Regions from separate parts of the Paenibacillus sp. TAB_01 genome, predicted to be linked through region 1. Evidence: riboswitches for the same ligand, from Rfam matches in the RefSeq annotation. Region 1 holds a riboswitch; each other region holds the start of a gene.
The links. A riboswitch is a leader RNA that binds a small molecule or an ion and turns the genes downstream of it on or off. The one in region 1 is predicted to bind cyclic di-AMP.
Positions count from the first base shown of each region.

Region 1 (7,497 bases):
CCTCCTTAACCTTTCGCGTTCAGTGGCACGTTCTGGAATTGCGGATCGACAAACGCGCTCAAAGACATGATAAACATGATGGACATAACAACGAATACGGCCATCCAGATAACAGTGGATACACGTTGTGCCCGCGGACCGATGGTCACACCCCAGCTTACGAGGAAAGACCACATTCCATTGCTGAAATGGAATACGGCGGACACAATGCCAATACAGTACAGAACGAAGAACAACCCGTTCGAAGCAATACTGTGCATCTGTACGCCGATCTCTTCCTGCGGCAGCCCAAACGTGATTTGAAGCCGTGTTTGAAAAAAGTGGAACGCGATAAACAAGAAGGTAATCACGCCCGTTACCCTTTGCAGGAAAAACATTTGGTTACGGAAATAACCATAGTTGGAAACATTATTGCGCGCCGTGTAAGCTACGTAGAGCCCGTATACCGCGTGATACAGCAGCGGCAGCCAGATGCCCACGATCTCAAGCAGAAGCATCAGCGGCAAGTCGTGCAGCCAATTCACATGCTCCATGAACTTCTCCGGGCCTTTCGTAGCCGAATAGTTCGTCAGCAGGTGCTCGATCAGAAAGAAACCGACCGGAATGACACCAAGCAATGAATGCAGCTTGCGTGAAAAATACGAATTACGAAACATTGAAATCCTTTCCCCCCTCAGCAATATGTAGCTTTGTTCACATGTCGGTCAAAACCATTTTTCATTGTACTCCCGCAAGAAACAAGCGTCAACATGATTCGTTACGCCTATTTTCCATGAATCGACATATTTTTATGCAGACAGGGACAAAAAATGTGAACAGTAGGTGACATGTACATCGTACTCCTTTATCGCTTATAATGGAAGTGCTGTTTTTTTATAATCGCTTATTCATAATTTGCATATATAGATGAAAGCAGGGATTTTCATGCTGGAACACCTAGATATTTTCGCGAGCGTCGTCGAATTGGAGAGCTTGAATAAAGCCTCGCAGGCGCTCAACATTTCCCAGCCCGCACTGTCCCGTAAAATCATGCGCCTGGAGGAAGAGCTCGGCGTCGATTTGTTTCTGCGCAGGGGCAAACGTCTGGAAATTACCCGCGCCGGCCAAATATTGTACGAATATGCGCTGGAGCAGCGCCATTCGGAAAGAAAGCTGTTCCGCCAGCTTGAGGAATTCAAGTCGGACAGCAAGCCGGCCAGTATCATTATCGGGGCCAGCCTAACGACTCTACAATCCACGCTTCCCGATTTGATTACCATCTATACCAAGGATTACCCGAAAATCGATATAAAGGCTGTTACAGGCAAAACGCATGAAATCGTTCCCATGGTCAAAGAACGAAAAGTAGACATCGGGCTGGTCGCCTCCAAGATCGAACACCCCGGCTTGAAGTGCATCCCGCTGTTCGACGACCACCTCTGTCTCGTGCTGCCGCTCGGGCATCCTTTAATCGATAAGGCGTCGCTCGAAATTGACGATCTTCAGGAGCTTCCGATGATTCTTTTTTCGCGCGGGACCTGGTACCGCATTTTAATGGATGAATTGTTTCACCGCTACAACATCCATCCTGACGTCAAAATGGAGATTGATTCGTTCGAAGCCATTATCCGTCTCGTCTCCACCTGCCACACGGCTACCCTGCTGCCGGAATCTTATCTGCGCCGCAGTTTAATGAAGGATAACGAGCTGTTCATCCGCTTTATCCCCGCGCTGGAGCAGACGACAAGAACGACCTCCCTGCTGTTTACCGAGGAGGCCGTCCATCATCCGTCCGCCCAGCGGTTTATCGAGAAGGCCAGACAATATTTTAACCGGCTGGAGGACTAAACTAGCCGTTTTTCTCCTCAATACCGAGCTTCCTTGCGACATAGGCCGTCGTTCCCGCCTGCAGCAGAATCGTCAGCAGCACCGCAAGGAACGTGACCGAAGCGATCACGTCCGCATATTTGACGCCGAGCCCCGCCACCATCCCGGATAAAGCGGCCGGGATGACCCCGGTCTCGCGGACCCAGAACATGAAGAGAATCTCGTTCCGCTTCCAGCCGGCCCTCCGGTCGGGGAGCGTACAGGCCAGCACGGTCAGCGGACGCGCGATGAGCATAAAGATGGCAATAACGGCCAGGCTTGGCCATAAATTCGCGTAAATGACTGCAAAATTGACCTGGCTGCCCAGCAGGATGAAAATAAGCATCCGCATGATCACCGTTATATTCTCGCTGAAATGCAGCATCTCCTGATGCTTGTCGTTCAGATTCAGCTTGAACAGGTCGGCATTTCCCCAAATCAGCCCGGCGGTAAACGTCGCCATAAAACCGCTGACGTGCAGCGTTTCCCCGAACCAATAGGCGCCCAGCGCGGTCACGACCAAGGCGATCGTCGTATAATCCCGCAGCCATCCCAGCCTCAAGTGTCCCGTAATAAACGCCAGAACAAGGCCCAGGATGGCCCCCACGGCAATGCCGCCTAACGCGGTCGCCGCAAATTGCAGCAGGCTTGCCGACAGCGAGAAGGTCTGCCCTCCCGTTACAAGAGCCAGCACCGTAAACGTCAGGATGGAGCCTGTCGCATCGTTGAACGCGGACTCGCTTTCAACCGTTTCCCGCACCTTCGTCCGAATCCGGATCTGCTTGAAGACCGGAATCAGCGTCGCGGGATCGGTAGACGAAATGATCGCACCGAGCAGCACGGCGTGCAAGACCGGAATGCCGAGCAGCCAATGCGCCGCAGCCGCCACAACCGCACATGTGATCAGAACGCCGGGAATGCTGAGCAGCGTCAGCGTCAGCCATACCCTTTTCAACCCTGACAGCCGAATATTTCTTCCGCCGTCGAACAAAATCAGCGCCGAACCGATAGTAAGAATGAACTGATTCGTGAACGAGCTGCTTGTTTCCGTGACCAGATGAAGCCCTTGTCCCATGATCATCCCGGCCGCCAGAAACAAAGCGACATCCGGAAGCTTCAGCCAGCTGGCCGCTTTACCGGACAGCATGCCGAGACCCAGTATAAAGATTAATAAAAAGATAACGTGGTGAATCATTTCTCCCACTTGACTGTTCATGACCGCATACTCCGTTTCACATTTCACACCCGCTCAAAGACGGGTGCCCTGCTTTATCTATTACCCTATCACTTCGTTCTCAAACGTTTCAATCTGCTCATTCGTTCCAATGATGACCATCACGTCCTGCTCATCAAGCGTATCGGTCGCCGTGGGGGCAATAATAACCCCTTTCTTCTTATTAATGGCAACGACGCTGCAGCCGTACTTCGCTCTCGGGTCCAGCTCCTTCAGCGTACGTCCCGACAGCCGTTTGGGAACGGAGAGCTCGACGATCGTGTAATCGTTCGACAGCTCGATATAATCGAGCAAATTCGGAGAAGCCAGCTGATGGGCGACCCGAATCCCCATATCCCGCTCCGGGAAAATCACCCGGTCGACTCCGATCTTCTGCAGCACCTTGCCGTGCAGCTCCGACAGCGCCTTGGTCACCACCGTCTTCACGCCCATATCCTTCAGCAAAATGGCGGCCATGATGCTGGATTGAATATCGTCTCCTATCGCCACGATCGCGCAATCGAAATTGCGGATGCCAAGCGAGCGCAGCACCTCTTCATCCGTTGCGTCCGCTACAACCACATGGGTCAGCACCTCGCTCATCTCATCGACCGATTCCTCGTCCTTATCGATCCCGAGCACCTCGTAGCCCAGATTGACGAGCTCTTCCGCCAAGCTGGATCCGAATCTCCCTAAACCAATTACCGCGTACTGCCCACGTTTCATTTCGAATGTTCCCCTATCCGATTGTAATTTTCCCTTCCGGGTATCTGTATAATTCCTTTTCCGTTTTCGGCCCTAAGGCATAAGCCAGTGTCATTGGCCCCAGCCGCCCGGCAAACATCATAAGCGCAATCATAATTTTCCCGAAATCGGTCAAATCGGTCGTTAATCCCATTGTTAAACCGACCGTACCGAAAGCTGAGGTGACTTCGAACAAAATCATCAGAAACGGATGCTCCTCGGTCGTCGAGAGCACCATTGCGACGAAAATAACGAGAAATAAAGCAATCATCGTGAGGGTAATGGCCTTTAAAATCCGGTCTTTGCCAAGACGGAAGTGAAACAGCACGATATCCTCTTTCCCCCGGATCATTGCGATCATTGCACCTATCAGCGTTGTAAATGTCGTCGTCTTAATCCCTCCGCCCGTAGAACCGGGCGATGCTCCGATAAACATAAGCAGGATCATAAAAAACTGAGTGGCCTGCCGCATGCCGGCCAAATCAATCGTATTGGCCCCCGCCGTTCTCGGTGTAACCGACTGAAACAGCGCAGCCCATATTTTCCCCTGCCAGCTCAAGGTGCCGAGTGTTTTGGCGTTCGTAAACTCGAAGACGAAGATGACTACGGCCCCGACGGCTATGAGAATGCCGGTCGCACTCAGCACGACCTTGGAATGCAGCGACAGCCTTCTTCTGCTTTTCCTGTAATCGAGCAGATCCGAAATGACGACGAATCCGAGACCTCCCAGAATGATGAGCCCCATGGAAACGATATTGATGACCGGATCGTCTGCATAGGCGGTCAAGCTGCTGAATTTCCCCGTGACCGGGCCGAAGAGATCGAATCCGGCATTGTTGAAGAAGGAGACCGCATGCCAAATACCGTAGTAGATCCCCTTCGCCTGACCCAGGTCAAATGACCAGCGAATTGAGAAAATGAGCGCCCCTGCCGCTTCGATCGTCAGCGAATATTGGATCACCTTACGGATCAGCCGGACAATGCCCTCCATGCTCCCTTGATTCATCGCTTCCTGAAGTACGAGCCTTTCCCTCAGCGAAATTCGTTTTTTCAAGGCAAAAGCAAACAGCGTGCCCATCGTCATGAAGCCCAAGCCTCCCACTTGAATCAGCAGGATGATGACAATTTGCCCAAAGAGCGTAAAGCTCGTCCCCGTATCGACAACCACGAGCCCGGTTACACAGGTAGCGGAGGTTGCCGTGAAGAAGGCGTTCAGGAAAGAAAGCGGCTTTCCTGTCGCCGAGGCGATGGGCAAGGATAGCAGTGCCGAGCCTGCCAAAATAATGGCCGCGAACCCGATGACTAAAATTTGCGGCGGCGTCAGCTCAATTTTTTTCAGCGATAGTTTCATGGTTCACCTCAAAATCCAAGTTCAGAGCACAAAAAAAGACACTGGAAACCCAATGCCGTATGATAGGTTCCTGCTTAAAGCCTACGAGGTTAGCTGACGGATTCGGATTCACAGGTACCCTATCAATTCCATCTTGACGATAGAATCGAATTCACCCCTTGTAATAAATGGTTCCCCCGTTTTCAAAAGAAATTCGGCTTTGTATTCAATTGATATGAATTATAATCCCCTTTACGAGGAAGCACAAAGCCGCTGTACGCCGAAATCCGGGGATAATCGGATTATAAGTCCGCCTGCGGGAAGACTGGCAATCCCGCCGCTTCGCTTTTCATCGTTTTTCCCGCCTATGCTCTCGGATTCATTGGATTTCCTAATGTCATGTGTGCTAAGTTTACAGAATACAATATAAAGATTCACCCCATGTCCATCTCAAGCAAAGGAGCCTATTATGATAAAATCGACCGCAAGATCTCCCCTGCTGCCGCTGGCCGTTATCGGGATTGTGCTCTATCTGGCCGTCGTTCTGGTCTCCTCCCTCCCTCAATCGAACGATGCGGGGCTGGAAGCCCTCCAGGATCGCCCTGCGGTAAGCAAAGAACAGGCCGCACAGCAGGCGCTGCGATTCATCCGCCAAACCTTTCCTTTGTCGTCCGATTATCGTGTCAGCACCCTGTACCAATCCGATGCCGACCGCAGCGGCTATTTGCAGAAGGAAGATCTGGCCGGGACGTATGCGCAAAGATTCGGGGCTTATCCGCTTGATTATTATGAAGTGGAAGTGAACGACAATACGTCAAAAACGACTTATTACATTGATGTCAATTTTACCGACTTGAGCATCCTCGGCTGGGAAAGCTACATCCCCCGGAGCATCCAACAGCCCGCAGCGGCTGCAGGTCCAGCCGATCCGCAGCTGATTGCCGAGCAGACCTTGAGATCCCGCGGCTACACGCTGAAGGATTGGGAGCGGATCGAACCGGACCCGCAGCGTCACCCAAGCGGCTCCGCCGCTGCGGACAGCAGCCGCTTCGTTTATCAAAGCAAATCCCTGGCCATCGGGGAGGCCAAGCTGCAGCTTGCGGTCACCGTCAGAAACGGCTCGGCGGCCGCCTTTCACGCGAGCTTTGCCATTCCCGCCTCGTTCCTGGCATGGCAGGAAGCGCAGGACAAGAACGCGGCAACGATGACGCGCATCAGCCTGCTGCTGTCGCTCATCATGGCGCTGGCCTCCTTCTACATCGTGTTCCGCTTCCGCAAAGAAATCACCTTTCGGCGCGGTCTGCTGCTCACCGCCCTATTTTTGGCGATCTACATCGCCAATAACTTCAATATGGTGCCGGCCTTGCGCACCGCGCACTCGAACGGCCCCTCCCAGCTGGAGGCAATGTTCAATCTCTGGTTCTTGAACATCCTGATCGGCCTCATGGCGGTCAGCGTCTACTTTGCCCTGCTTGCCGGCAGGCAGCTGTGGCTGCGCAAAGGCTGGAGTCCCTGGCCGCTATGGCACGAGCCCTCCTTCGGCGGACAGCTGCGCAGCGCGGTCATTCAGGGATACTTGCTCTGCCTGTTCATCCTCGGCGTACAGCAGACGCTGTTTTTCGGGGCGGAGCACTGGTTTGACGTGTGGGCGGTGAACGATCCGTCGGACTCCGTACTCAATATGGTATATCCCGCCTTTTTCCCGCTCATGGCCTGGGCGGCCGCCATCTCGGAGGAATCGGTATACAGACTGTTCGGTATCCCCTTCTTTATGAAGCTCGTACGCAGCCGGTTTATAGCCGTGCTGATCCCCAGCATGATCTGGGCGCTCAGCCATACGCAGTACCCGATCTACCCGGTTTACACCCGTTTTGTCGAGGTTACCGTCATCGGACTTATTTTCGGTTATGCCTTTCTGAAATACGGCTTTATGACCGTGCTGTTCGCCCATGCCTCCATGGACAGTATTCTGATGGGATTTTCATTAATGGACTTGGGTGACTGGACGCACAGCCTGATGGGCGGCTTCTATATTATCTTTCCCGGACTGGCCGGCTGGCTGATTGCCTGGGTTCACGGCAAAACAAAAAGACGAAGGCTTGTTACGCGCCCTCGTCTGGAATAATCGATTACATACGGCCCGCTGTCCGCGGCGCCGGCTTCCGTCTTAAACAATCGGATCCGCCGCCGCCGTATGGGTTTCGTTCCCCCCAGCTTCGCCTATCTCCCCGGCTTGCGCGGCGTCATCGCCGTTCAATGCCTGGAGAATTTGCGCCGCCAGCTTCTCCCCGATCCCGACAGGCCGGAAATCCTCGATTCCGGCCTCTTTGATTTTCTTCAGGGAGCCGAAATGCTTCAGCAGCGC
Region 1 is NZ_JBIFNP010000001.1:967,553-975,049, reverse strand. It holds gene ACHHV8_RS04785 (succinate dehydrogenase cytochrome b558 subunit) at 6-656, opposite strand; gene ACHHV8_RS04780 (LysR family transcriptional regulator) at 928-1,827, shown strand; gene ACHHV8_RS04775 (cation:proton antiporter) at 1,829-3,061, opposite strand; gene ACHHV8_RS04770 (potassium channel family protein) at 3,122-3,784, opposite strand; gene ACHHV8_RS04765 (TrkH family potassium uptake protein) at 3,798-5,153, opposite strand; cyclic di-AMP (ydaO/yuaA leader) riboswitch at 5,217-5,362, opposite strand; gene ACHHV8_RS04760 (CPBP family intramembrane glutamic endopeptidase) at 5,602-7,257, shown strand; partial or broken gene uvrC (excinuclease ABC subunit UvrC) at 7,300-7,497, opposite strand, start outside.

Region 2 (7,497 bases), 5.4 Mb from region 1:
AGGCTGGCGGATATGGCTGTCCGGAATGTAAAGCTGAATAAGCTGGAGCAGCAAATTCAAATGATTTGCGGCGATTTGAAGGATGTTCATACCCAACTCGGTCACGGACAATTCGACGTTGTCACTGTAAACCCGCCATATTTGCCTGTCCCGAATGGGGAGCAGAATCGCAACGAGCACTTCGCTGCCGCCAGGCACGAGGTATTCTGCACGCTGGAGGACGTGGTCCAAGCGAGCAGCCGTCTTGTCCGCAGCGGCGGGAGAGTCGCAATGGTTCACCGCCCTCACCGACTGGCAGATATTATTTGCACGATGCGGGCCTATAAGCTTGAGCCGAAGCGGATCCGCTTCGTTCACCCGCGTGCCGGGGAGGAAGCGAACATGGTCCTGATTGAAGCGCTCAAGGACGGGAAGCCCGAGCTGCGGACACTTCCTCCACTGATCGTCTATAAAAACGAAACGGAATATTGCGATGAGCTGATAGAGATTTATTACGGTAATCGCGACGCGCTGCTCACATCTTCCGAAGGATAAGAAAGGAAACCGATATGAATATTCAGAAAAGCTACCGGCAGGATAAGGCTGCAGGCAAATTATATTTGGTGGGCACGCCGATCGGCAATTTGGAGGATATGACCTTCCGTGCCATACGGATACTGAAGGAGGTTCAATGGATCGCCGCGGAGGATACGCGGCAGACGCGCAAGCTGCTTACTCACTTCGAAATCTCAACACGGTTAGTGAGCTATCATGAACACAATAAACAGGCCAGCGGCCCGGAGCTGATCCGTCTGCTGCAGGCCGGGGAGTCGATTGCGCTGGTTAGCGATGCGGGGCTTCCCGCGATCTGCGATCCGGGCGCCGATCTGGTCAGGCAGGCGGTGGAGGAGGGAATAGACGTCATTCCCGTACCTGGAGCGAACGCAGCCTTGTCGGCTTTGATCGTGTCCGGCCTCTCGACGGACCGGTTTACCTTCCTGGGCTTCCTGCCGCGTGAGCGCAAGCCGCTTCTTCAGGAGCTTCAGGCGCTGCAGCCTGCGAAGGAAACGTTCATTTTCTACGAATCGCCTCACCGGATCCTCAAAACGCTGGAAGCGATGCTCGAGGTGTGGCATCCCTCAAGACAGATGTGCATGATGCGCGAGCTGACGAAGAAATTTGAAGAAGCGGTGCGCGGCACGCTGCAGGAATGCTTCGATTACTTGAAGGAGAACCCGCCTCAAGGGGAGTACTGCATTGTCGTCGAGGGCAGCACGGCTGCCGAGAACCAAAGCGCGGCGGTCTGGTGGGAGGCGTTCAGCCCGGAGGAGCATGTCGAGCATTATACGACGCAGGGCCTCGACCGTAAGGAGGCCATTAAATGCGCGGCCGCAGACCGGCAAATGCCGAAGCGGGAGCTGTACAACTATTTGCATCAATAACGGCGGCTCACAGGATAAACGCCAACGCCATATAGGGGATGGAGAAGCTGCGGCTGATGTCAGCTGTGCTCCACTAAGTTTAAGCTTGGAAAATACAGGTTAATAAGAAGTATCGGCAATGCAGCGGATATAGTGAAGAGCGGAGAGGGAGAATGCCAACGAACCGATTCCCTTAAAAGTTCAGCAAGCCTTCAGACTGGTTTAAGCGGCATTTCAGTAGGGTGCGATATGGTGGTGCATGAAGCGCTATAGGGGAAGCGGACTTCCTGTAGCCTTCATTTCCCCATCCGGTACAGATAGCTGCAAAAAAAATCCCCAACTTCATGGATTTACCATGAGCTGGGGAATAGAGGAGATATGAAAAAGGTTAGAATTACCTTAGTAAGAAGTGCTATCCTTATTATAACCTATTTTTCTTATTTTGTCACAGGTATTGGCATTTCTGATAAACATTCATGACAAACAATTTTTCCTTTAAAATAGGATACATTTTCAGCATTGCCACAGAAGATGCAAGCAGGCTCATATTTTTTCAGCATAATGCGCTCGCCGTCAACGTAAATTTCCAGGGCGTCCTTTTCACCAATGCCCAAAGTTCTGCGCAGCTCGATAGGGATAACGACACGTCCAAGCTCGTCGACCTTTCTAACAATACCAGTGGATTTCATCATATATATAATTCCCCTCTCGAATAAATAAATCGTCAACATTCGACATATTTCTTATGACTTATGATACCAACGATTCCCATAATAGTCAACCATCATTTTGCAGATTTTGGCGTAAATTTATGGTAAAATATGCTTGAACTGCAATTGAAAACATGTCACTATCCCGCAAACCCTTATATATCAAGGCTGGATACGATTACATAGCAAGTGCAGAGCTACAATTTATTTACAGTAAAGTGAGAATGTCCTATTCATAAATCGTTCACATTTGGAATTTTTATTCGACAAATTTCGACATTAATAAAGAGGACTCTAATTACTGTTATGTCGAAAACTTATCAGGATCAGGAGGGTCAACGTATGTCCAGTCCCCTGCAGGAGGAAAAAGTATTTAAGGATCCCGTTCATAAGTACATCTATGTGCAGGATCAAACCATTTGGGACTTAATCAACACCAAAGAATTTCAGAGGCTCCGCCGGATCCGTCAGCTGGGTACCTGCTTTCTCACCTTTCATGGAGGCGAGCACAGCCGGTTTTCCCATTCGCTCGGCGTCTACGAGGTCACCCGCAAAATTATTTCCCAATTCGAACGGAACGGCTACGAGGATTGGCCCAAAAGCGAGCGCCTGCTCTGCCTCTGCGCGGCCCTGCTTCATGATGTCGGGCACGGCCCTTTTTCTCATTCCATTGAAAAAACGTTCGGCACTCACCATGAAGAATGGTCCATGCCGCATTGTTCTGGGAGACACCGAGGTCAACCGGGTGCTCTCAGAGGTATCGCCTACCTTCCCGCAGCAGGTTGCCGGCGTGATCGCCAAAACGTATCATAAGGAAATCGTCGTCAGCCTGGTCTCCAGCCAGCTGGATGCGGACCGGATGGATTATTTGCTGCGGGACGCTTATTTTACCGGCGTAAATTACGGCACCTTCGATCTTGAACGCATTCTTCGCGTGATGCGGCCATATCAAGGGCACATCGTGGTAAAGGACAGCGGCATGCATGCGGTAGAAGATTATCTGATGTCCCGGTACCAAATGTACTGGCAGGTCTATTTCCACCCTGTGACACGCAGCGCAGAGATTATTTTGCATAATATTTTTCAAAGGGCGAAAGAGCTGTTCGAAGAAGACTATCCGTTCGCGTTTATGCTGCCGCCGCTGTTGAGCCTGTTCAAGCAGACATTAACGGTGCAGGAGTATCATCTGCTCGATGAAGCGTTTATGCAGATGGTGCTGTCGCAATGGTCGATGGAATCGGATCCGGTGCTTGCCGATTTGTGCGCTCGATTTTTGAACCGCCGGTTATTTAAATATGTGATGCTGGAAAAAATCGACGTGCAGCTCATTGAAAAGCTCAAGACAGTGATGCGCCATGCCGGCTGGGATCCCGCTTTTTATGCGGAAATTGATTTTCCTTCCGATCTTTCGTATGATGTTTACCGTCCGGGCAATCATGACGAAAAACTGCCGATTCTGCTTCAGGATCAAAAGGGAACCTTGACAGAAATTTCCAAAAAATCGGAAATTGTCAGATCCATCAGCGGGATCCATATGGGCAAGTATCACCTGTATTTCCCCGAAGAGCTGCTCCAGGTTGATTCCGACCTGCTCGGTTCCAGGATTTGCGCAAGCTGCTGCGATTAGAATAACGGAGGCTGGCCGCGGCCAATCCGATTAACATTGTCATTCCAAATCTACATATATTAGGTAAAAAGGAGAATTCTCCCTCTTATGCTGACCGATACTCACACGCACCTGAACGCCCCTCAATTCGATGAAGATCGACAAGCCGTCATTGAACGCGCGCTTGAGAGCGGAATCAGTCGAATCATCAATGTCGGATTTAATCGAGAAACGATACCAAGCTCCATTGCCTTGGCCGAGCAGTATGACTTTATTTATTCGACCGTAGGCTGGCACCCCCAGGATGCCAAAGATATGACACCGGAGGACCTGGCCTGGATCGAACAGCTGTGCTCACATGAGAAAGTCGTAGCCATTGGCGAGATCGGACTCGATTATTATTGGGATACGTCGCCTAAAGACATGCAGCACCGTGTGTTCCGCGAGCAAATCCGACTTGCCCGAAAGGTCGGGCTGCCGATCGTCATTCATAACCGCGACGCCCATCAGGACATTATCCAAATTCTCCGCGAAGAGAAGGCCAGTGAAGTCGGCGGCGTCATGCATTGCTTCTCCGGCAGCTGGGAAACGGCCAAGCTGTGCCTCGATATGAACTTTTATATTTCCTTCGGGGGCCTGTCACCTTTAAGAATGCCAGGCAGCCCAAAGAGGTGCTCGAGAAGGTGCCGATGGATCGCCTGCTGATCGAAACCGATGCGCCCTATTTAACCCCTCACCCGTTTCGGGGGAAGCGTAATGAAACCGCATATGTGAAATTAGTCGCAGAAACCGCTGCTGAAATCAAGGGGTTAACCTTGGAGGAGCTGGCTCACGCGACGACGCAAAATGCAGTTACATTGTTCGGTTTACGGTAACCTCCTTTGGGGGTCGGGACAGCCCTAATTTCATCGTTTTCGTGATAATTGAAGAAAAAGGGTCGAAAACGTACAAAGGGCGAGGAGAAAGATGGTTTTTATGGATAATTTGCTTTAAAAAATCCGATTTCAATGAAAAATCGTCCTTTTTTGCCGAGTTTGTATACTTTACAAGTTTATAGCCGACAGCGTAAACTCAATATTAACTTAATACGATTACCAATTTTCCATTTTCGCTGAGTTTCCGAATGGGAAACGGGGGAACCGCACAGCGGCCTGTCATAGGAGTCTATAAGACTAAGGTCGCATTTTCTGGGGTGAATCTTTGAATGAGGTTATTGTGTTCACAAAGACCTGTGTTCAAGTAGGGCGACTCTCAAGTCCGAATCCGTCAGCTAACCTCGTAAGCGTTAAGAGAGAGGTAACGATTGTCGTGTGCTTTATTTCATTCAGGTGAAATAAATAAAAGTCACGGGAAGAGTCCTCTTTCCGCTGACTTTTTTTGTGTTCTCCCGTATTTACGATATTCGTCCGACTACAATAGAGCTGCTGTATGAACAGGAGGTGTAGGCCGGCACGCAGGAAGCACGATATGGATCGAAAGGTTGCAGCCCTTTAGTTTATTAGTTGATTCGTAAAGCTATAAGTTAGGTCACACCAGCTTATGGCTGAGCATCAATTTGGACAAATGCACACCGTCTAAAGCCCGAGCTTCGGAAACAGCTTGCTTTTATAAGCGAGCAGGACGGAGGAGCCGTTTATCCTCGACGAACAAGATTGCAAAACTTAACCATAGTCGCGTCAGATCTGTCATGCGCAACACTCGACGGCGGGGCTTTGAAGGATGACCGAACAAGTGGGAGCTATTCAACACGAGCAACCCCATGTAAGACGATCATCCAGCATGTCCTTCGCATTGCGATGGAAGCATGAAAACTTGCGTTTGATTTCGATCATAGGTATTATTTCAATCGCGATGACTTTCATGTTTATGATGATGTTATACGGAACGGCTGCCAAGAAGGTGACCGTTGTTGTGAACGGAAAGGAAACCGTTGTAACGACCAAACAATGGGTTCTGCAGCGTTTACTGGATGAGCAAGGAGTAACTGTAGGGGAACATGATCGTCTCTCTGCAGCGCTGGATACGAAGGTGAAGTCGGGGACCGCATCACCATTGACCAGGCGAAACCGGTTCAGCTTACGGCTGACGGCGAAACGAAAACCTTTTATACCATAGGCACGACCGTTGGTCATGCGTTAAAGGACTTAAACATACCGGTAAGTGAACTGGATAAGATCAGTCCGGCCGTAGAGCAGCCGCTGCCCGATAATGGTACGATTCAGATCGTCCGAGTCAAGCAAGAGACCGAAGAGGTAACGGAACCGATTGCTTATGATGTAGTGAAAAAGAACGATCCGCAGTTACTTAAAGGCAAAGAGCAGGTCGTACAAGAAGGCCAAGCAGGGGTAGTCTTAAAAAAGAAAGAAAAACGGTTTGAGGACGGCAAGCTTGTTTCGGAACAGGTTGTCGATCAGAAGGTGCAATCAGCAAGCATTAACAAGGTTATAGCCGTAGGGACGAAGAATCCCGTTGTAGCGTTATCTTCCTCTTCGCCTTCTCTTCAGCAGTTAACGAAGAGCGGTGTATCGTTTGGTGTCAAGCAAGTTATTAACAACGTCAAATTGACGGCTTATTCGGCAGGTGTCTCCTCTACCGGAAAAGGTAGCGAGCATCCGCAATACGGACTTACGTCCACGGGTACGAGAGTAACGGAAGGTCGGACGATTGCAGTGGATCCCAAGGTGGTTCCTCTAGGTTGGTGGGTTTATATTGACGGGCTCGGTTTCCGCAGAGCGGAGGATACCGGCAGCGCGGTCAAGGGCAACGTTATCGATGTGTATTTCGACAGCAACGATTATGCGAACCGATTTGGCACGAAGCGCGGTTATACCGTATACGTCATTGGGCCGACAAAGCCTGCAGCGGACTAAGGGCCTGTAATTTGGGCAGACTCATAATATATAGCGGTGTGAAAAAGAAGAGGGCTCCCTCTTCTTTTTTCTGTTAGAATAGAAGGCATGGTTTGGCGCATGAAGGATGCAAGCTGGTAGTGAAAGAAGGAGAGCCGAATGATTAAAGAAATCATCGTCGTCGAGGGCAAGGATGATACGACGGCGATCAAGCGGGCGGTGGAGGCGGAAACGATTGAAACGGGCGGCTCCGCCATCAACAAAGAAATCATTAAGCGCATCAAGCTGGCGCAGCAGCGCAGAGGCGTTATCGTATTTACAGACCCGGATCATGCCGGCGAAAGGATCCGGAAGATCATCTCCGCCCAGGTGCCGGGCTGCAAGCATGCGTTTCTGACGCAGGAGGAAGCGACGAGCAAGGGCGATATCGGCGTGGAGAATGCTTCCCCGGAGACGATCCGCAAAGCGCTTGCCAATCTGCGGACAGACTATGTAGCGGCGGAATCCGATATCGCGATGGAGGATTTGATCGCAGCGGGCTTGATCGTGCATCCGCAGGCTGCCGCGAGACGGCTGGTGATGGGCAAGCTGCTCGGGATAGGCTATTGTAACGGCAAGCAATTTTTTAACCGCTGCCGCATGTTTCGGATTTCCAAGGAAGAATTTGCGGCCGCTTGGCAGCAACTTGAACATAAAGAGGGGTAAGGTATGGAGAAAATGCAGACAGGCATGACGGAGGATATTGCATCCCCCAAGAGAACGAAGGAACTGCTTCAAAGGCACGGCTTGGTGTTGAAAAAGAGCTTGGGTCAGAACTTCCTGATCGACCCCAATATCCTGAACAAAATCGTCAGTGCCGCAGGGCTGGACGCCACGAAGGGGGCGCTGGAGATCGGTCCCGGCATCGGTGCGCTGACACAGCAGCTCGCGAA
Region 2 is NZ_JBIFNP010000001.1:6,397,354-6,404,850, reverse strand. It holds gene ACHHV8_RS31285 (tRNA1(Val) (adenine(37)-N6)-methyltransferase) at 1-534, shown strand, start outside; gene rsmI (16S rRNA (cytidine(1402)-2'-O)-methyltransferase) at 549-1,421, shown strand; gene ACHHV8_RS31275 (AbrB/MazE/SpoVT family DNA-binding domain-containing protein) at 1,838-2,092, opposite strand; partial or broken gene ACHHV8_RS31270 (HD domain-containing protein) at 2,453-3,742, shown strand; partial or broken gene ACHHV8_RS31265 (TatD family hydrolase) at 3,825-4,591, shown strand; cyclic di-AMP (ydaO/yuaA leader) riboswitch at 4,816-5,017, shown strand; partial or broken gene ACHHV8_RS31260 (ubiquitin-like domain-containing protein) at 5,448-6,586, shown strand; gene rnmV (ribonuclease M5) at 6,725-7,270, shown strand; gene rsmA (16S rRNA (adenine(1518)-N(6)/adenine(1519)-N(6))-dimethyltransferase RsmA) at 7,274-7,497, shown strand, end outside.
Region 2: linked by a shared signal. The riboswitch ahead of ACHHV8_RS31260 (ubiquitin-like domain-containing protein) and the one ahead of ACHHV8_RS04765 (TrkH family potassium uptake protein) in region 1 are both predicted to bind cyclic di-AMP.

Region 3 (7,497 bases), 220 kb from region 1:
AAGCGAGGAATTCTCTGTAATGAATTTCCGAGAAATAAGTCCGGTGCCGGTCGCGGAATGGGATTTGCTCGGCCATATCCGATTGGTCAACGGCAGGGGAGTTCACCATTAATACAAGCGCCGTCTCGCTGGAGTTATCCGCCATGACGGCTCCTGCTGCGGTCAAGTGCGACTTAATGCTCTCATTCAGGCTGCGGTCTTCATATTTCGGCTTGATGGAGGGGCCTTTAGTCGAGGAATAGCGTACGTAAATTTCCGGCTTATACTGCTTCAGCTCGCAAAAAACGTTCGCCAGCATCGTACAGCCGATCTCGTCCGCACCCGGATATATCATCACCCGGTCCAGAAGATTCAGCTCCTGCACCTTGCAGATCAGCTGCTGCTGCTCTCTCGGGGAAAATCCGTACTGGGAGTTGTCGTCGAGCGGAATAATCAAGTTATCGATCAGGCCTTGCCCGGCCCATTCCACTACAGCATGGTTGACCTGCTGATTGATCCTCCTGCGCGAGATAAAATCGTTCAAATATTTATCCGGAATCAGCTGCTTCAGTTGAGAGAGCTCCTGACGCTCCTGTTCGGTCAGGCGGTCCCTCTCGGATTTATCGATCAAATAACTGTACCGGAATATTTGTCCGCCGTGGAACTTGTAATAATCGGGCTCTTCTTCATCCTTATTGTTATTCGGCACCCGCATAATCAAATTAAACGCATGGATTTTGAGGCTTGGATTGGACAGTTTAACGGCTTGCAGAACGGAAATGCGCTCCAGGCACTCCTCCAGGGCCAAATCATGAAGCCGCGAAGGAACGATGCCGCCATAGACCAGCAAATCGATGGAAACGATGAGATAATCGGCATCGCGGGCCGCTTCCAGCAGCCAGCTTCTTACCTTAGCGGTATGTGCAGGTTTCTTTTTGCTGCCCAGCAGGCTTCGGTCCGGTACGATGACCTGCAGGTCGGTTATGCGGGCCAGCTGCTGCGGGAATAAGTAATTGCACGGCCTCTCATCCAGAGGCAGATAGACGACTTTTGCCATTGTACTCTCTCCTTTGGTCCATGGGCTTCAGACTGCTGCGACAGCCAAAAACCGGTCATGATCAGTCCATTATAGCTCCCCCTTTCTGCGAAAAATATCCTGTATAGTTATGAAAATATCCAAAATATTATGAAGCCGGCCGGGCTTAGATAACAAAAAAGACAGACCGCAAAAGCAGTCTGCCTGTTCAGGTGGTATCACTTCAATTAAATGCTTCTGGCGCCTATGTATCCGGTGCCCCAATAAGAACTGAAAAGAGAATCGATCTGCACGCCCCGCGATGTTGTCGCCGAGATGAATTGGCCGCTTCCGATATAAATTCCGACATGGGACGTGCCGCTTTTTTTAAAGAAGACCAAATCTCCCGGATTCGGGTAGGCTACAGCCACCCCTGCACTGTCAAACATCCCCATCGACGTGCGAGGTAATTCAATTCCCCGATTTTGGGTAAATACATAACGTACGAACCCTGAGCAATCAAATCCAGCCGGAGTGGTGCCTCCCCAAGAATAAGGAACGCCGATGTAACCTTTGGCGAAAGTGATCAGCGTATCCTGCTTCTTGGGCTTGTACCAAGCCGGAGCATGGTATTTTCCGTCTGCATCGACAATGGCGATCTGGTTCTCTTCATCCCACTGCACTTTGCTTCCGAGCGTTTCGGAGACGAACCGGAGCGGTACATAGACGCTTCCTTGATCCATACCGATCATGGAGCCTACATCGACCTGCTTTCCGTTGACCGATACAAACGAATCTCCCGTTTTCAGCTCCAAGGTTTGGTCTCCCTTTTTCATCGAGACACGGACCTCTCTGCCGTCCTTCGACCAGCTGATGCTATAACCGAGCGCCTCCATCAGCGGACGAAACGGTACTTGAAGCTGGGAAGAGCGGTCCACAACAGGCTGTCCTTCGGAAAACTGGACAAGCTTGTCATTAACCTGAACCTTGACTCCTTCATTCGCTGCCGCCGCATGGGCGTCAACAGAAGAAAAGAGCGCGCACGAAAGAACGGCGCATGAAAAAACAAACGTCTTGGCAAATAACTTCAAAGCTTAATTCCTCCTATGAGCCTCCGAGGTTAGTTGACGGGTTAGGGAAGAGGTTTTCCCTTATTCGCGAGCCTGTGAAAGCAGGCGCATATTCACCCCAAGTAAAGATGTCCCCCGTACAAGCACTTGTGCTGTGCTGATTCGGCATTTTTGTGCTAAGCGTATACCACCTACAATATATTCGTTCCCCTTACCGCGTATCGGTGGGTAAGACTATCCTATGTTCCCATCATTTTCCGAGAAACAACGATAAAATACCGGCGGCGATCAGCGGACCTACGGGAACGCCTTTCAGAAAAGCCACGCCCAGAATCGTACCCAGCAAAAGTCCGGTCACGATCGTCGGCTGATTGGTCATCAACAGAGCGCCGCGCCCGCCCAAATAAGCTACCAGCACACCGACCGCTACCGCGAGAAGAGACTTCCAATGAAAGAATGATTCATACAGCGTCTGAACGGTAATTTTGCCACTGGCCAGCGGTGCCATAATTCCGATGGTCAATACGATAATGCCGATAGTTAAGCCGTACCTCTCGATCCAAGGAAACGCCTGGTGTAAATTCATGACACGCAGCAGCAGCAGAAAGACGACCGCAACCGTAATCGAATTATTGCTGCTTAATATACCGAGTGCCGCAAAAATCAATAGGACGACGGAAGGCATATCTATCTGGGGCATAAGAACTCCTTTGTGCGTGTTTTCGACAACATTATCCATTTTACACGAATCTAACTGGAAAATATAGAGGCATAAAGTCCGCTTTTGTCATGAAACCTGCCTTACTTACAGGTAACTTAATTTCCCTTCCCCGCCTATCTCACCTATTTTTGCGTACTGTTAAAATAAGACAAGGCACGGTATGATGGAAAATGTCAGTACCGCATCATTCAAAAATAAGGAGGTATTTATCATGGAATACACTTATTTGGGACGTTCCGGCTTGAAGGTCAGTAAGCTTTGCTTGGGAACTATGAATTTCGGTGTCGATACGGATGAAAAAGAAGCCTATCGCATTATGGACGCCGCGCTGGACGCCGGGGTCAACTTTTTTGATACGGCTAATGTGTACGGCGGCGTGGGCGCCCGGGGCAAAACCGAGGAAATTATCGGACGCTGGTTCGCCCAAGGCGGCGGACGGCGCGAGAAGGTCGTGCTGGCTACCAAAGTATTCGGCGATATGGAGGACGCGAACGATGGGCCTAACGCGGGCAGAGGGCTGTCCTCTTATAAAATCCGCCGGCATCTGGACGCTTCTTTAAAGCGCCTCCAAACCGATCACATCGAGCTGTACCAGATGCACCACGTCGACCGGAATGTCGCCTGGGAAGAGCTGTGGGAAGCGTTCCGGGTACATATATATCAAGGCAAAATCGGCTATGTCGGCGCAAGCAATTTTGCCGGCCGGGATTTGGTGAAAGCGCAGTATGAAGCCAAAAACCGCCACTTCCTCGGGCTCGTCTCCGAGCAGCACAAATACAGCCTGCTGTGCAGGTGGCCTGAGCTGGAAGTGCTGCCGGCGGCAGAGGAGTTCGGCATCGGCGTCATCGCGTGGAGCCCGCTTGACGGCGGCTTGCTCGGAGGCAACGCGCTGAACCCGGCAGCAGGCTCCCGCAGCGTCCGCAACCAGGCGCGTGCAGAGCAGCGCCGCGGGCAGCTGGAAGCGTTCAGCAAGCTGTGCAAGGAGCTCGGCGAGAGCGAAGCCAATGTAGCCTTGGCGTGGACGCTGGTTCATCCGGCGATGACGGCTCCGATCATCGGGCCGCGCACGCTGGAGCAGTTCCAGGATACGCTGCGCGTCGTGGACATTCAGCTCGACGGCGACACGCTGCAGCGTCTGGACGAGATCTTCCCCGGACCTGGCGGCGATGCGCCTAAAGCGTACGCCTGGTAATCCGTTCTTTTCTGTTAGGAAACCAAAGCCCGCATGATAGGCATGGCTAATGCCGGGAGAGCAGCGGTTCTCTCCCGGTTCATTTCATGTTCAAGCTTCAAAGCTTGGCCGTTATGGCGGCAGCAGCCGTATTCTTATATCCAGTTACTTTATTTTAGGAGGAACAGCATGAGCAAGCAGCGCATTATCATTACCGGCGGCAGCGGCAAAGCCGGCCGTTGGATCGTTAAACATTTTCTAGATCAAGGGTATGACGTGATCAATCTGGACGTGAAGGCCCCCGAGGAGCCGCTTTGTCAGACTATCATTACGGATTTGAACGATTTGGGACAAGTGCATAACGCACTGGCCCCGTTCTCTTCCAGAAACCGCCAGCAAGCGGTGGGCATCGTACATTTTGCCGCCATTCCGCAAGCCTATACGCACCCGAACGACATCTGCTTCCGCAACAACGTCATGAGCACGTACAACATTCTGGAAGCGGCGGCCAACCTGAATATCGGCAAGGTCGTGCTGGCTTCCAGCGAATCGTCGTACGGCATCTGCTTTGCAAGCGAGTTCTTCGAGCCGAAGTACTTGCCTGTCGACGAAGCGCACCCGCAGCTGCCTGAAGACAGCTACGGCTTATCCAAGGTGGTCAACGAAGTGACCGCCGAGGCATTCCATCGCCGTACCGGCATGCAGGTGATCAGCTTCCGTCTCGGCAATATTTTGGTGCCGGAGACGTACGCAGGCGTGAAGGAAAGCTTCAGCCAGCCTGAGAAGCGCCAACGCATCTTGTGGTCTTACATCGATGCGCGCGATGTCGCCACCGCCTGCCGTCTGGCTATCGAGAAGGACGGGCTCGGCGCGCAGCCGCTCATTATCGCAGCTGATGACAGCTCCTCCGATCTCCCAACGCAGGAGCTGGTGAACACGTACCTCCCCGGCGTTAAGGACATCCGCATACCGCTGGAAGGCCGCAGATCGCTCATCTCCAACGCGAAGGCGAAGGAGCTGCTCGGCTGGGAGCCGCAAATTAAAATTATGGAGCAGTAATTATAAGAAGGAGGGGCTTTGGCCTCGCCTATCGGATAAATAGCCTGTTACAAACAATCAAGCCGCCTGGGTTATCCCTCAGGCGGCTTGATTGCTTTGTAATAAGCTGAAAGTGAAAGTCGTCTCATACCGCTGCATGAGCAAAATCCGTCTTGGCCAAATAGCCGTCGGCATCAAAGCTCATTTCCTCGGCCTGACCGATGATCTCCACGTTTGGCAGGCCGGCGATTTCCGGCAGCAGCGACTCGGATACATATAAATATTCGAGCTGCAGCGTATTCGGAATGCGGACGATTCTTGCCTGCTCTTCCGGCGTCCCCCAAGTGGCGCGAAGCGCGCCGGTCAGCGCCTCTTTATCCGAAGGCATAATAATAGGAATCATAGCGCGGTGAAGAAAGGTGCTCGTGACCACATTCTCGTTCATCGACTGCAGATCAATCTTGTCGAACAGCCGCTTGGTCGTCAGATCGGCCAAGCCGATACCGAGCGCGTTCCCGTGCGACGCTTCGCTCAGATCGCTTGCAATAATATATTTGATGCGCGGGCTCTGCGGTTCCTCGATACCAAGAATACGGATCCGGCCGATAATGTTCGTATCCATTCCCGTACCGCTGTAATTTTTGCCGATTTCATCTACCAGGAGAACATCAATATCCTCTACCGGCAGCTTCGGAAACAGCGTCGCCGACCACTGCAGCAGCTCCGCTTCCCTCTGCTGAATCATGGACGCGGGAACCGCTTCAATCAGTGCGGTCTGCTCGAAAGCATTCTCGACGATCGCCAATCCGCAGAGAACGTTGACTTGCTGCAAGACGATCTTCGCCACCTCCGGCATCATATCGCGTATGCCTTGAACGCCGTAGGTATGAACCAATAACGCCTGCTTATGCTTGCCCAGCCCGATCGCAGCCATCTTCATTAATCCGCTTTCAATGGAAATCGGGGATTTGAAGTCGGTGTGCAGCTTGATCCGCCCTACCAGAATGACCGCATCGGCCTCGTAAGCATGCTTATCCACATGAACGGGCATGCCGTCCGGCGTTTGACCGATGCGGACTACCTCCATGGACGATAAAATTGGGGCTTCGCAGTACTCCTCGGTGACTCCCAGGCTGTGCAGCACCTCGAGCTGCCCTTCGGCGGTAGCGCCCCCGTGACTGCCCATAGCCGGCACGATAAACGGAGCCGCCCCCATCTGCTTCAATACGCGAACCGCGGAACGGAGAATCAGCGCAATGTTTGCAATGCCTCTGCTGCCAGCCGTCAAGGCCACCCGCGTGCCCGGCGTGATGCTCCGGCCAATGCCGATCCCTCCGAGCTGCTCTGCAACCGCCGCCTCGATATTCTCGACGCGGGGACCTGAAAAATGCTGACGTACTTTAATCATTTTCGGAAATGACATGAAAAGGAACAGCCTCCTCTGCGAACCCATCCGGATAGTTTGTGGGATGTTTTGCCACTTATTCTCAGTATACCTCATAAACGGCGAAACCGCTTTATTTCTCTCGCGGGCAACAAGCGGTTTCAACGGTAAATTTGAAAGCGGTGTTCCTTTAAAGTGCAGCTTCTAGATAGACGGCAGCATATTCTTCAAGACTAGGGATGCGCAGCGTCAGCCAGAGCTGGCCTCCCGCTGATTTGGAATTCACACACTCGATCTGCGAGCTGCCGTACAGCACCCGGAATGACGTCAGCTGGCGGAAGGGCAGCTGTATCTCCGCTTCGATCCCGGAGACCGGAATCGTTTGAAGCACCGGCCGCCGCGGCGCCGATGTGGTGTTCACGGCATGCAGCACATATTTCCCCGCCTCTCTGCTTTGGTTCAGGCTGAAATGCACGCTGACCGGCGCGTTCGTGTTTATCGTATAATTCCCTTCCAGCAGATGATCCAGCGCATTGCCAAGCAGCTCGCTGAAATCGTTATGGCCGTGAAGCCATACGTTGCGGTCGGCTGCATATGGAAAAAATACGGATTGCCCCTTGCCAAACCGGTTTAGCACCACAGTCGGATAATCCGTTTCGTAGCTTCGCAGCCATGATTTCTCCGGCGGCTGTGGGTAGATTTGCGGTACGTAGGTCACTGGCGCTTCAGCTGTCTCTGCCGTTGTCCGCACTAGGTACTGCGGACCCAGCTGGCAAGCATCGCCGTATCCTCAAAACCGCGGGTGAGCGGATGGGCACCCTTGATGTACTGATAGCCATACAGCGAGTTATCCCTGACCGTCCCGGTAAAGCTGCAGCCGAATACGTCCCCCAATGCGAAATCGGAGCGCGGCGTGCCGTCCGGATGGAGGAGCGAGCTTTGATGAGTCGCAAGCACTCGCCCTCCTGCGCGGACATACTCACGAATCAGCTCCACTTCTTCATCCGACAGGCACGCGGCATTGGCCAGCACAAGCGCCCTGGCTTGCAGCAGCGTCGCCAAACATAGTTTGTCATCGGTTAGCAGACGGTATTGGATGTGCCGGTCTGTTAAGACCTG
Region 3 is NZ_JBIFNP010000001.1:750,123-757,619, reverse strand. It holds gene ACHHV8_RS03715 (DUF4127 family protein) at 1-1,036, opposite strand, end outside; gene ACHHV8_RS03710 (C40 family peptidase) at 1,243-2,085, opposite strand; cyclic di-AMP (ydaO/yuaA leader) riboswitch at 2,089-2,242, opposite strand; gene ACHHV8_RS03705 (DUF441 domain-containing protein) at 2,315-2,764, opposite strand; gene ACHHV8_RS03700 (aldo/keto reductase) at 2,997-3,977, shown strand; gene ACHHV8_RS03695 (NAD-dependent epimerase/dehydratase family protein) at 4,146-5,015, shown strand; gene ACHHV8_RS03690 (nickel pincer cofactor-dependent isomerase, group 22) at 5,140-6,417, opposite strand; gene ACHHV8_RS03685 (hypothetical protein) at 6,569-7,096, opposite strand; gene ACHHV8_RS03680 (hypothetical protein) at 7,129-7,497, opposite strand, start outside.
Region 3: linked by a shared signal. The riboswitch ahead of ACHHV8_RS03710 (C40 family peptidase) and the one ahead of ACHHV8_RS04765 (TrkH family potassium uptake protein) in region 1 are both predicted to bind cyclic di-AMP.

Region 4 (7,497 bases), 2.3 Mb from region 1:
TTCGCTCTGCAGCTCGTCCCCGGCGCTCGGAGTAAACTCCATGCGAAAGTGCGCCATCCGTTCGTATGCGGGACCTGCAACGCCCAGCTGTTCGCTGCAAGGCTCCGCATTGTACCCCGGCACCGGGTGACGGGGAACTGCGGCTCGGCGCGCACCGAAAAAGGACGACGGCCCCTGAGCCGAATCCGATGATCCGACTTGTTCCTTAATCCAGACTTGATGGAAGGCGGAGTTCTTCCAATCCGTAAACAGGCTGACGCTGTAAGCGCTCGAGAAAATCGCGTCCAGCTGATTTTCCAGCTGCCCCAGGGGCAGGCTCCTCGTACACCCATTGACGCATTTGAAAGTCCGGCACCACATCCAGCGTCATTTTCGTAATGACTCCGAGCCCTCCAAGTCCGACGGCCGCCCCGTTAAACGGCCCGTCCTGTTGGTCCCGGGAAAATACTTCAACTTCCCCGTCCCCTTTGACGATCTCCATTGCATGAACAATCGAAGCGAGATTGCCGTTCCGGTCGCCCGAGCCATGGGATGCCGTTGCGCAAGCGCCTGCCACCGTAATATGTGGAAGCGATGCCAAATTGTGAAGCGCATAGCCTTCATGATGAAGATATTGGCACAGCTCGCCGTACCGGATACCTCCTTCAACTGTTACTTGGCGGCGCTCAGCGTCAATAGCTATCACGCGATTGAGCTTCTGAAGCGACAGCTGGCATCCGGTCGTATCGGCAATCCCGTTAAAGGAATGGCGCGTGCCGAGCACCTTCACTTGACGGCTGCGGGCTACCAGCTCCTGTATTTGTTCCACGCTTTCAGGAGAATGTACCTCCGCAGCGCTGTATTGATAGTTGCCCGCCCAATTTCTGAAGTTTTCCATGTCCACAGCTCCTAATCGGTTTCAATCGGAAGTAATTATCGTATCGCGGGGCGCGGGATGAACAGCTCGTCTTGGAATAAACGAAATTCAGCATCCACTCATGTTATCCGCGCCATCCATCGCGTCATCCATATTGTAATCCAAAATTAGGAGGGTGAAAAGAATATTCAATTGGAAGGTGCCGAGAAAAATCCGGCCCTCTTCTCTCTTCCATTATTTTTTCAGATGATAAGGAACGGTAGTAATAATAACGTCTTTGCGGAAAAGCAAATAAGCACGGATCATAATGCTGGATTGATTATGAAGCAGGTTGTGCCAGCTTTTCTTGGGAATAAACTGCGGAATGATGACGGTAACCTGATAATTGGACTCGCTCGCTTTCCGCTGCACCGTATGGATAAACTTGCTTAAAGGATGAATGATGCTTCTATAAGGAGAATGCAGTGTTACGAGCCTGACATCCGGCCTCCACTTATTCCATTTTTCTTCGAACCGGACCTCGTCATCTCTTTCAAAAGGAATATATACGGCGATAATCTGATTAGCCGACAGCGACTGGGCGTAATTCAAGGACTGCTCGACGACGTGCGTGATGCCCGACACCGGCAAAATAATGACATTGCCTTCAATAGGCACCGCTTGTTCGCAAGTGGAAAGCCGTAATTGCTCGCTTACCGCTTCGTAATGCTTCTTGATGCGGTGGAACAAATAAACGATCAACGGCAGGAAAATCAAGATCGTCCATACCTGCGCAAATTTCGTCAGGAAGAACATGATCGAGACGGTAAAGCTGATAACAGCACCCGTTGTATTAATGATCAGCTTGGGGACCCAGCCTGCGGGCTTTTCGCGAATCCATTTTACCATCATTCCCGTCTGTGAAAGCGTAAACGGAATAAATACGCCTACCGCATAGAGCGGGATCAAATGCTCGGTCTGCCCTTGGAAGGCTATAATCAGCACAATGGACAGCAAGCCCAAAATTATAATTCCGTTCGAGTACCCTAACCGGTCTCCCCGCATGGTGAACATTCTTGGAATGAACTTATCCTTGGCCAGATTGACCGCCAGCAGCGGAAAGGCCGAATACCCCGTATTGGCGGCAAGAATCAGAATTAATGCGGTGGTTCCCTGAATGATGTAGTAGATCAAATGACGGCCAAAGGTATGCTCCGCAATCTGGGAAACGACGGTCGCCTCGGCATTCGGCGTAATGCCGAAATAGTAGGCAAGGTATACGATGCCCGAAAATAACAGCGCAAGCAGGCCGCCCATGGCCATGAGCGTTTTGGCTGCATTCGAAGGCGCCGGATCCTTGAAATTCGGAATGGCGTTGGAAATCGCCTCGACTCCCGTTAAAGCAGAGCTGCCTGAAGCGAAGGCTCTGAGAAGCAGGAATAAACCGATTCCCGCTACCGGAGTTCCAATGGGCGTATGCAAATCGGGTGTAACTTTACCCGTTACGATGCTGAAGAGTCCGGCCCCGATCAAGATGAGCATGGCCGCAACGAATAAATAGACCGGATAAGCCAAAATGGAAGCAGACTCGGTAACTCCCCTTAGATTCAAGAGCGTGATCAGAAGTACAAAGGTAATCGCAATCCCGACCGTATGCTCGTGCAGTGCCGGAAAAGCGGACGTGATCGCATCCGTGCCCGCCGAAACGCTGACCGCTACGGTCAAAATGTAATCCACCAGCAAGGAGCCTCCGGCAATGAGTCCCGCATACACGCCGAGATTCTGCTTGGACACGACATACGCCCCGCCCCCGTGGGGATAAGCAAAAATAATCTGCCGATAGGACAAAATAAGCGCCAATAGTAAAATCAGGACCCCTATGCCGATCGGAATCGAATACCAGAATGCGGCGGTACTTACTGTGATTAAGACCAGTAAAATTTGTTCCGGACCATAAGCCACGGAAGATAAAGCGTCGGAGGAAAGAATCGCCAACGCCTTTTTCTTCGTCAGCTTTTGTTCCCCTAATTCGGTCGACTTCAAGGGTCGTCCGATTAAAAATCTTTTGAGAGCTGCCATAAGTTCGGTTACACCACCAGGTTTAAGTTAGAAGCCATCGCATCCTATTTGCAGGTTCCGAGCGGCCGTACGGTTGGGATACAGCAAAAAAAAGCCGCAGGAAAGTTGGACTTTCCCGCGGCTTGGATACACAAAAGCACACGAAGAATTCCTCTTTCGTAACGCTGACGAGGTTAGCTGACGGATTCGGAATAGAAAGTATCCCTACACTTGCTGTTCACAGCCAAGTGATTCACCCCTGGGACGAAGCTGCTTCATCCCTTTGGTTCCCCCGCTTCTGATTATCAGAATTTAGCGATTCAGGAGTATATCATTTGAAAAACACATTCATAGGTACGAATGAAATATTACTCCTCAGCCTTCTTTCTGTAAAGAAGCAAGGAATCAAGCTTGGGTTAAAAAACATATATCCACGCCCCAAAATAGCGCTTACATAGAAGTAGAACTATGACTTGCTTGATATTCCCTTCGTTCCCTCCCGTTTTCGGAATATAGGCTGAATAAAAGAACACTAATAAGGCCTCTAACAGCACATTTCGCTGTCGAGGCCAAGTGCATCGACATAATTCTACAAAGTTTTCGTTCCGGATTCGACCGCCGCCGCATACTCCCCTTTTGTGCTCAGCGGATCCTGTGTCTGATCGCGTGCGTTAGTATCGGCTGCAGATTCCGGACCTTCCTCCTGCGGATCCCACACACGCAGCGCAGGACGAAACGCCAGCAGCAGAGCGGCCGAGGCAATCATGAGCAATCCGTTCGTCCGGATCACATGCGACGAACCTGCGAATTGAGCGACGAAGCCGACGGTCAGCGAGGACAACGGCTGTACGCCTACCGCAATCATCACCTGCAGGCTCAGCACCCGTGCCCGCATGTTGGGAGGCGCCAGCACCTGAAGCAGTCCCTTGACCGTTGTAAGCACGACGGGCTGGGCGAAGGAAGCGAAAAAGATAGCCAGCAAAGAAAGCGGCAGCCAGCTGGAAAACGAAAAAATAAAAAACCAGAAGCCGGTCCAGGCTATGACGGCAGACAGCGCCCATCCGGGTCCTTACCCGCTGCAGGAGCGGCGTCAGCAGCAGGGCGCTGAAGAACGAGCCAGCGCCGAACGTGCCCATCATCGTCCCCAGCGTCTCCGGCCCGCCATGCAGCAGGTGGTCGGCGATTTCCGGAAAGAGCTGCGTATTGACGAAGCCGAACAAGGTAGTCATTGCTGTAAATAGAATCAATTCCTGGATTCGCGGCTTTCGCCGCACAAAGGCCAGCCCTGCCCGAAACTCCTTCGCCGGATGGCTGGAGCTGACCTGACGCTCTTGGGCCGCTTTAACGACAAACAAGCTGGCCAGCACAGCGATATAACTGAGCCCATTCAGCCAGAAGGCCGGCGCTTCACCAAAGCTGCCGATCATCCATCCGGCCGCTGAAGGCCCGATCATCCGCATCACCTGCTCCATGATCGCATTAAGGGTAAAGCCTTTGCGTACCTGCTCCACGCCGGACAGGTCGCCAAGAAATGCCTGCTGCGAGGGAATATCCAGCGCATTAATGCAGCCCAGAATTCCCGCGAGCACATAGACATGCCATAAGCGAACTGTTCCCGTCTGGAGCAGCATGCCCATGACGATAGCAAGTATCATCGCCAGCAGGTTCGTATAAATCAGCAGCCTTCGCCGATCGAGCCGGTCTGCCGTCACGCCGGAGAAGGGCCCTAGCAGCAGAACGGGAAGCGTGTTCAGCATGGCGACGATGCCAAGCGCGGCGGTTGAGCCGGTAAGCCTCCACACGACCCACGCCTGAGCGGTTCCCTGCATCCAATTGCCGAGCATCGATATCCCCTGGCCTCCGATATAGATCCGGAAATTGCGGTTGCGCAAGGGTGAAAGCGTATGCATTACATGATGAATCAAGGGGACACCTCTTCTTTCATTCCTAATTGGACTCAGGCTTAAAAAAGCGTTTCAAATCATTGCGCAGATTCCCGCCACCCAAGGACTTGCCGCGGCTTATTTTCCGGAAATCGGTATTGTCCGTAAGGAGATCGATATTGCCAATCAAGCGCTGTTCGGCTAAGCGGCTGATCTCTGTATCCGTAATCTGATTGGCGATAAGCCTGGCGATGTCTTCACCCTTCATCACTTGAAAGGGCCGGTCGTAGAAGGACGAGACGTCCTCAGGAAGCTTCACCGCGATTCCCAGCGCATTGTGTATCCGGGATAAACAGGTATAAGCATGTTTAAACGCACACTCGCGCTCTCTCCAGGCGGCTGCCGTTTGAGCGGACCACAGATAAGGCATGAGGGCATCGGCGCTCTTTAATTGCTTAAAGGCGGTGCCGAACCATTTCGGATAAGGCGCATATCGGCGCTCTATAAGGAAGCACAAATTCATGATGTCGCGGACAAGCCGCGAAGCAATAATAGCTGAGCCGAGCTCATCGCCTGCATAGCCTGCCCGGAGCATCAAATGCTCTTCTTGGCCGATGCGCTGCCAGCATGATGCCATCAAGTAAAGCCAAATATCGCGGGGATAATAATTCAACTGCCGGCGCAGCATCGTTAACCCGCCCCGATCGTCTCTATACACCGCCCCTTCCGTGATCTCGAGCAGCGACTGCGAAGGAAATGTGAGCCAGTCTAAAAGCTCAATATCCATATGTTCATCGGCATGGACAGCCAAGCATGCTTCAATGAACTGCGGGACGGTCGTCACCACGCTCCGGCTTGGATCCACCGGAAAGCCGTAGAAGGTTTGCGGGGCGTGTTCTTGCAGAGCAAGCCGAGCTTGTCCCCCATATCCGAATTGCTGCGGATCAAGAAAAAGAACAACGCGCGGCCCCCAATCATGGTCTGTGGACATCTCGGTATCATAGCCAATCACTTCACTGCCGGGACCTAGAAGCGCCGATGAATACGGCAACCCCGGACAGGCGGCGGCCATAACCGGTTCAACAATCTCCGTATGGAACCTGCGGCAAAGCTCTATTCCCTTTATAAAAGACATCGCTCTCCTCCCTTCCGCCTTCATTATTCAATGACGATTTCCCCTTCTCCTGAGGGCGCTTGCCTGAACCTGCCACACCGCACGTCATAACGGCGAATGGCGCGGCCCCCTCTTGTCGGCGGGATAAAAGGTCTTGTATATAAAATCGGGCTGTCATCCGCATGCCTCCCTTCCTAGCTCAACGTCACCATAATACCATAATATGGCGCTTAAGTTATGAAAAAAAGCACCGTATCCGTTCACCATTTGGTGAGCTGATACGATGCCCTATTGTTCTTTCTCTTATCTTCCGTTTCGAATCCATTTCCCGTTCGGCAGCAATGCCCTTACGGCCGGGAGCAGCACTCCTTCATGGCAGGCGGCAGCTCTGGCCCCCGCGGATTGCCTGATTACGGGATGAGCTGGGCTTATATCCCCTGCCCTGCGCCTTCGCTCGTCTGCTTGCCCGGACGGGACAGCGAGGCGGCCAGTCCGAGCAGGGTGGCGATCAACAGGGCGGCAATTGCCCACCGGTACCCGTGGATAATGAGTATTAGATCGGGGCGGGTCAAGTCCGCCGCAGCGCCTGAGTACAGCACATCTTTTAATCGGGACGGCAACCCGATGCCTACAATCATCAGCGTAACGGCCGTGCTCAGCACCTGGCCCATGTTGCCCAGCATGGAGCGCAGCCCGTTGGCGACACCCCGGCGATGACTCGGAACGGAGCTCATGATGTCGGTCGTGTTGGGCGTCAGGAACAAACCGGCCCCGCAGCCCACCAGAAGCATCGCTGCCGCGATCAGGCCGTAGGACAGATCCGGGCTTACGGAAATCAGCAACAGCAGCAAGCCTGCCATGGAAATGAGCAGTCCCATTGATGCCAGCAGCTTGGTGCTGTACCGGCGGGTCAGAAAACCGGCGACCGGTGACATAATCAGCATGCCGATAACGGATGGCAGCACCCGGAGCCCCGCCTCGAAAGCGCTCATGCTGTAAGCGAACTGAAAGAACAGTGCAAAAAGCAGCACCACGGCAGAGCGGGCAAACGAGTTGAGAAAGGTTGCCAGGTTCGGCATCAGAAACGCACGGCTTCGCAGCAGCTGCAGATCCATAAGCGGCGATGGCGCCCGTCGTTCCCTCCATATGAACAATGGAGCAAAGACAGCAAACAGCAGGAGTCCGATATCCACCGTGCTGCTGCTCCAACCCAGGTCGCCGCTTTCGGAGAGCGCCATAACCAGACCGCCCAGCGCGATGAAGATCAGCACACCGCCCAGCCCGTCGACTCGCTCCCGGACCGGCCTTGCCGCCGCCGGCCGCAGAACCCAGCTGCCCCACAATACCGCTATGATACCGATCGGCACGTTAAACCAGAATACCCACCGCCATCCCCAGCTTCCGGCAATAAGACCGCCCACGACGGGACCGAGCAGCTGCGCCGCGGACGCCGTCAGTACGTTAATGCCCAGACCGGTTCCGAGACGGTTAGCGGGAAAGGCATCGGTGATCAGCGCCGTCGTATTTACGATGACAAATGCGCCGCCGGCCGCCTGTACGACCCGCAGGGCGATCAATACACCGGCATTGGGCGCAAAGCCAATAGC
Region 4 is NZ_JBIFNP010000001.1:3,250,195-3,257,691, forward strand. It holds partial or broken gene ACHHV8_RS36800 (FAD-binding protein) at 1-877, opposite strand, end outside; gene ACHHV8_RS15610 (APC family permease) at 1,091-2,914, opposite strand; cyclic di-AMP (ydaO/yuaA leader) riboswitch at 3,061-3,221, opposite strand; gene ACHHV8_RS15615 (MFS transporter) at 3,565-4,818, opposite strand; gene ACHHV8_RS15620 (DUF4037 domain-containing protein) at 4,841-5,911, opposite strand; gene ACHHV8_RS15625 (MFS transporter) at 6,319-7,497, opposite strand, start outside.
Region 4: linked by a shared signal. The riboswitch ahead of ACHHV8_RS15610 (APC family permease) and the one ahead of ACHHV8_RS04765 (TrkH family potassium uptake protein) in region 1 are both predicted to bind cyclic di-AMP.